Planctellipticum variicoloris: one gene and its partner. The protein of the gene in region 1 interacts with the protein of each later gene in a pairwise test. Links are inferred from orthologs where the notes say so. Each region holds a gene or a part of one and is shown in the gene's direction. Other genes may lie near its edges.

Region 1 (3,512 bases):
GGCGACGTTGCCGATGCGTACCGCCCGCACGCTCCGGTTACCGGGCATATTGCGCCCCATCCGGCCGCACACATCCACGCATCTCGCGACATCTCCAGCTTGCTATTCGGATTGCACCGACTTCTCCGACTCAGCCTCGTGCACCGTCTCTGCGGAAGATGATCGTGATTCGAGCATTCGTCGACCAATCTGGCGTAATTCCCTCGCCTCGCTGATCTTCCGATTTGACTTCCGACGATATGCATCTTGTTCGCTTCGTCCGCTCCCGGGGCGTTCCGCGGTGCAGGAACATGTTGTCATTGCACGGGTCTGAACGTCGCTCGGCGTCGCCCGCTCCGGCTCGCTCGACAACTCCTTTTCCCGTCCCAGGAACGGCTTTACGATGGACGACGATCTGCTGAAAGAATTCCTTGCCGAGAGCTGGGAGAATCTCGGACAACTGGATTCCGAGATTGTCACTCTCGAAAAGGAGCCGAACAACAGCGACCTGCTCGCCAGCGTGTTCCGCACGATCCATACGATCAAAGGGACCTGCGGTTTCATTGGCCTCGCTCGTCTCGGCAAAGTCGCTCATGCGACTGAGAACGTGCTGGGCAAGATGCGGGAAGGAACCCTGGCAGTCTCGTCGCCTTCCATTTCGATCGTGCTGGAAGGGATCGACCGGATCAAGGATCTTCTGAACGGTCTGGAAACGGCCGGCGAAGAACCGAATCTCGAGTCCGGCGATCTGATTCATCGGCTCGACATGCTCGCCTCGCTCGCCGAGCCAGTTGCCCATAAACCGACTCCGCCGGCCCCTTCGCCCAGTCCGGCGCCGGCGGCGCCCGTCCGGGCGGCGGTCTCGGAGCCGACCCCGGCCCAATTCACACCAGTCTCCGCGCCAGAGCCGATTGCCGAAGCGAGGCCGGTCGCGTCTCCGCAGTCGGCCCCGATTGCGGCCAAGGCCCCGCCTCAACCGCCTGCGATCGATCCGGAACACGATCCCCTCCAGGAAAGTGGCAAGAAGACCATTTCCGATCTGTCGATCCGCGTGAATGTGGACGTGCTCGACCGCCTGATGAATCTGGTCGGCGAACTGGTCCTGACCCGCAACCAGCTCCTGCAGATGGTCCGCGGCGAAGACGAGTCCAAGTACGCCGCCCCGATCGTTCATCTCAATCGCGTGACAACCGATCTGCAGGAGGGGGTCATGAAGACCCGCATGCAGCCGATCGGCAACGCGTGGAACAAGCTGCCCCGGCTGGTGCGCGACCTCTGCAAAGTCACCGACAAGCAGATCGAACTGGAAATGTCCGGGGCTGAGACCGAACTCGACCGGACGGTTCTCGACGCCATCAAAGACCCGCTGACGCACATGATCCGCAATTCGGCGGACCACGGGGTCGAGACTCCCGCCATTCGGCTGGCGAATGGAAAGTCCGAAATCGGCCGCATCTGTCTCGACGCGTACCACGAGGGCGGTCACGTCATCATCCGCATCGAAGACGACGGCGCCGGCATCAATCGAGTTCGAGTCCTCAAGAAGGCCATCGAGAACGGCCTTGTTTCAGAGGCGGACGCGGCTGCGATGCCGGATTCCGAGGTTTTCAAGCTGATCTTTCTGCCGGGTTTCTCGACGGCCGAGACGATCAGTTCGGTTTCGGGCCGCGGGGTCGGGATGGACGTGGTCCGCACCGCGATCGAACGGATCGGCGGGACCGTCGAACTGAACTCCGTTCTCGGCGTCGGAACGACCGTCAAGATCAAGATTCCTCTGACGTTGGCCATCATTTCGGCGCTGGTCGTGGAGAGCGGGGGCGAGACGTTTGCGATTCCGCAGCTCGGGGTCGTCGAACTCGTCCGCGTTCCGTTCGACGAACGCCAGCGGATCGAGCGGATTCACAGCCACGAGGTGTTCCGCCTGCGGAACCGGCTCCTGCCTCTGATTCACCTCAACGATGTCCTGCAACTTCCGGAGGATACTGCCCCGGAGGACGACATCAACATTGTCGTCGTGCAGGTCGGCGAAGAGCAGTTCGGACTGCTGGTTTCCGAAGTGTTCGACACTCAGGAAATCGTCGTCAAACCGGTCGGCACGCTCCTCAGATCGATCAAGGCCTACCAGGGGACCACGATTCTCGGCGACGGACGAGTCATCATCATTCTGGATGTCGCCGGCATCGCTTCGGAATACGGCGGCCAGGCGTCCCGGGCGGCCCAGATGGAACAGGCCCGGCAAGAAGAGGATCACGGGATTCCGCAGGAGTCGACCTCGCTGCTGCTGTTCCGCTCCGCCCAGAGCGGTACGCTCGCCGTGCCGCTGGCGCTGGTCTCGCGCCTGGAAGAGATTCCCCGCAACCAGATCGAGCGGAGCGGCGACCGCATGGTCGTCCAGTACCGTGGCAACCTGCTCCCCCTGATTGCGATGGTGGGTTACGGAGCCAGCTCGGAAGACGCCGGAGATATGCAGTCGGTCGTCGTCTTCTCGGACGGCATCAGCTCGGTCGGGCTGCTGGTCGACGAGATTGAAGACATCATCGACGAACCGCTGACCATCCGGATGGCGTCGCAGCGACCGGGAACCCTGGGGACTGCGATCATCAACGGCAAAGCGACCGACGTGCTGGATACGCAGCACTATCTGACGCAGGTTTATCCGGACTGGTTCCGCGGCGACAAGGTCAAGAAGGCGCGCCGCCTGCTCGTCGTCGACGACTCGATGTTCTTCCGTCAGCTCGCCCGCACGGCGTTGGAGGCCGACGGCTACCGAGTACACACGGCGTCTTCGGCGTCGGATGCAATGACGATTCTCGAGCACGACACCCACTTCGACGGGATCATCTGCGACATCGAGATGCCGCAGGTCGACGGCTGCCAGTTTGCGGAGTGGGCTCGAAAGCGGCCCGGCACGATCGAGCTTCCGCTGATCGCGATGACGTCGCTCGACGGCGACGTTCATGGCGAGCGGATCCTGGGTGCGGGCTTCGACGAAATGCTGATGAAGTTCAATCCGTCGCAACTGATGAGCACGCTGAAGCGCATCTTCCAGAATGTCGACCGCCAGCGAGGAAAGTCCGCATGAGCACCGCACTCGCGACTCAGGAATCGAATATCGTGTCCCGGCATCTGGACTACCAGAACCAGTACGTTTCGTTCTGGATCGACAAGCAGCTTCTGGGTGTCCGGGTCAACGTGGTTCAGGAGGTGCTCAATCCGCAGACGATTTCGCGGACGCCGCTGGCGCGGCGGGAGATCGCCGGTCTGTTGAATCTCCGCGGACAGATCGTCACGGCCGTCAATTTGCGGAGGCGGCTCGGTCTGCCCGATCTGCCGGAAGACCGGAAGAGCATCAACGTCGTGGTGCAGCACCGGGGCGAGCCGTTCAGCCTGCTCGTCGACGAAGTCGGCGACGTCATTAACGTGGCGGCCCAGGATCTGGAGCCGGCGCCACGAACCGTCGCCGCGCAGTGGAAGCAGGTAACTTCCGGAGTCTTCCGAATGGAGCGGGGACTGTTTGTGATTCTGGACGTGCC
Region 2 (3,101 bases), 1.6 Mb from region 1 along the record:
AGATGGCCGATCTGCTGCCTCCCGACGGCGTACTGTTTCTCGGTCACTCCGAGAACGTCGATTGGGCAGCAAACCTGCTGACCTCGCTCGGCCACACAATGTTCTCCCGGAAGGCAGCGGGACTGTCCGCTCCCGTGACAACGCCTCACACTCCCGCCGCTCGACTGCAGTCGCCGCGAACGAATCCATCGCCAATACGTTCCGCCTTACGTTCCGGGCAGGCGCTTCAGTCGCGGCGAACGTCCGCACCGTTGAGAGCCGCCGGCCTCGGGCTGCAGCGAATTATCATCGGAGAGATTGCTGCCTCTGCAAAACCGGTGGAACTGGGGACGCTCCTGGGATCCTGCGTCGCCGTCTGTCTGTTCGATCCCGAAGCCGGCGTCGGCGGCATGAATCATTACATGCTGCCACGCGACGCGAACCAGTCAGAGAACTCCGCACGCTACGGTGAGAAAGCCATCGAGAAACTGGTGACCGAGGTTCTGAAGGCGGGGGGACGACGCGACCGCCTGCACGCCAAGATCTTTGGCGGCGGGCATGTGATTCCGACGGCGAAGAACGTGGATATCGGGGATATGAATGTCGAATTCGCCCGTGCATGCCTCCACGGGCTGGGGATTCCCATCGTCTCGGAACGCGTGGGCGGCGAATCGCCGCTGGACGTCCGGTTCCTTCCACATACAGGCCAGGCGTTCGTCCGCACGCTGCAGAATGTCCCCTCTGCGGCGATCGTCGAAGAGGAAATTCAGTTCCTGTGCAAAGCGGGCGCTGCTGGATTCGCTCAATAAGGCCGATCGTCGGGCTACGTTCACGAGGCACCCATGTCGCGCATCAAAGTCCTGATCGTCGATGATTCTGCACTCGTCCGGCAGATCCTGCAGGAAGTCCTGCGGCGCGATCCCGAGATCGAAATTGTCGGAACCGCGTCCGATCCATACAGCGCATGGGAAAAGATCAAAGTTCTTTCCCCGGACGTCCTGACGCTCGACGTCGAAATGCCGCGGATGGACGGCCTGATGTTTCTTCAGAAGCTGATGATCGCACGGCCGACCCCGGTCGTGATGATTTCGTCGCTGACCGAGAATGGCTGCGAAACGACGCTCCGGGCGCTGGAGCTGGGGGCCATCGACTTTATTACGAAGCCCAAGGTGGATGTCGGCGCCGGAACGGTAGAACTGGCCGACGAAATCGTCGCGAAGGTAAAAACCGCCGCACGGGCGCGAGTCCGCACCCGTGCGACGGCGGCCAGACCGACGACCGCGAACTCGCAGGTCTCTCAAGCCCCCAGAGAGTCGCTGATCAAGAGCACGCAGAAAGTCATCGCCATCGGTGCTTCAACGGGAGGCACCGAGGCGATTTATGAAGTCTTGAAGGATCTGCCCGCAGACGCTCCGGGAACAGTCATTGTATTGCATATGCCGACCGGCTTTACCCGCAGCTTTGCCAAGCGGCTCGACGGCTCATGCCGGATTCGCGTCAGCGAAGCCAGTGACGGCGATCGTATTCTGGACGGTCACGCGCTGCTGGCGCCCGGCGGCCAGCATATGACGGTCTTCCGTAGCGGGGCCAGCTACTCGGTCAAAGTCGCCCCGGGGCCGCCGGTGTCCCGGCACTGCCCTTCCGTTGACGTTCTGTTTCAATCGTGCGCCCGAGTCCTGGGGGCGAATGCGTGCGGCGCCATACTGACCGGCATGGGCGCCGACGGGGCCAAAGGTTTGCTCGAAATGCGTCAGGCCGGAGCCCGAACGATTGCGCAGGACGAACTGACTTGCGTCGTCTTCGGGATGCCGCGCGAAGCGATTGCGCTGAATTCCGCCGAATTCATACTGCCTCTTCAGTCGATTCCCATGCGCCTTCTCCAATGCACCCGCTGAATCGGTGGTAGGTTTCTAATGCAGAAACGCAACTGCGTAACATAAGTATCGCGACTTTGTAAGTCTTTTTCAGGTGATCTCTCGAGTACCAACATGACCGACACATACATCTCCGAGAAGGCCAGCTTCACGATTGCTGTCGTCAATCCGCTGATCACTGCGGTTGTCGAAACCTTCAACAGCATGGCCGGTTACCGGGTAGTGAGGAAGGACCTCCAGCAGGTCCGGGAGCACCATCCGTATCATCAGGTCACGGCGCTGATTCAATTGTCCGGCCGGGCGCGCGGTTCGATCTGCCTGAGCGTTTCGCAGCGGACCGCGATCGCGCTCGTCTACAAAATGACAGAGATCCATGAAACCGAGGTGACCAGCCTGGTCTGCGATACCGTTGCGGAGTTCGCCAACGTGATCGGCGGTATGGCCAAGGATCGCCTGACGGAACTCGGCCTCCAGCTTGGACTCCCCAACGTCGTGCACGGGTCGAAGCTGGAAATCTGGTATCCCGAAGACTCGACGCCAATGTGCGTCAACTTTTCGTCTGAAATCGGCCCGCTGATGGTCACATTCGGATTCAGCAAGAGCTGAACGTCATCCGCGGCAAAGTCAACTCCGCCCCAATTCAGAAAGCGAGACCGTCCCATGAAGCGCGTCCTGGCCGTTGATGATTCCACCATGATCCGGGTTGTCGTGAAGAAGACTCTGTCCACGATGGGAGTGCAGGATGTTGTTGAAGCCGAGGATGGCCTCAAGGCCCTGGAACTCTTCCGGACGCAGCAGTTCGATCTGGTGTTCAGCGATTGGAACATGCCGAATATGACAGGACTGGAACTGGTGCGGGAGATCCGCAAACTCAATCGCGAGGTTCCGATTATCATGATCACGACCGAGGGGTCACGAGAGAAGGTCGTCTCGGCGATTCAAGAAGGCGTGAATGACTACCTCGTAAAGCCCTTCACGCCCGTTTCTCTGCGTTCGAAGCTGGAAAAATGGGTGACGGAGTAGTGCGAACGCTCCGCGATGTCCGTGACCGGCCTGCTCCGGGCGCAGGCCGCCTCCGTCGCACCGGATCTCTGGCAGTACGATCGCGCGGATGGCGCCCCGTTCCGCCGTAAGTTCATGTTGCGGGCCGCCGGCAACGGCGGAGTGACCGGCCCGGAGGCCGAGGCGTCGTCAGTGCGGCGCATCCGGGCATTCGGTGGGCGCCTGCTTGCGCCGGGATGCGAGCGA

What was found.
Region 2: the proteins of SH412_RS08105 (region 1) and SH412_RS14225 interact in binary tests that used the Escherichia coli proteins (3 or more experiments, as listed by UniProt). The link is inferred for Planctellipticum variicoloris from one-to-one orthologs.

The regions. Positions count from the first base shown.
Region 1 is NZ_CP130886.1:2,058,866-2,062,377, reverse strand. Bases 71-3,261 are described here. They hold SH412_RS08105 (hybrid sensor histidine kinase/response regulator), read left to right. Parts: upstream 71-382; coding sequence 383-3,061; downstream 3,062-3,261. Other genes in these bases: SH412_RS08100 (chemotaxis protein CheW), read left to right, coding at 3,058-3,261. Also shown: more of SH412_RS08100, read left to right, coding at 3,262-3,512. UniProt on the Escherichia coli protein: Involved in the transmission of sensory signals from the chemoreceptors to the flagellar motors. CheA is autophosphorylated; it can transfer its phosphate group to either CheB or CheY.
Region 2 is NZ_CP130886.1:3,670,774-3,673,874, reverse strand. Bases 68-2,847 are described here. They hold SH412_RS14225 (protein-glutamate methylesterase/protein-glutamine glutaminase), read left to right. Parts: upstream 68-821; coding sequence 822-1,874; downstream 1,875-2,847. Other genes in these bases: SH412_RS14215 (response regulator), read left to right, coding at 2,514-2,847; SH412_RS14220 (chemotaxis protein CheX), read left to right, coding at 1,968-2,459; SH412_RS14230 (CheR family methyltransferase), read left to right, coding at 68-788. Outside these bases: more of SH412_RS14230, read left to right, coding at 1-67; more of SH412_RS14215, read left to right, coding at 2,848-2,876. UniProt on the Escherichia coli protein: Involved in chemotaxis. Part of a chemotaxis signal transduction system that modulates chemotaxis in response to various stimuli.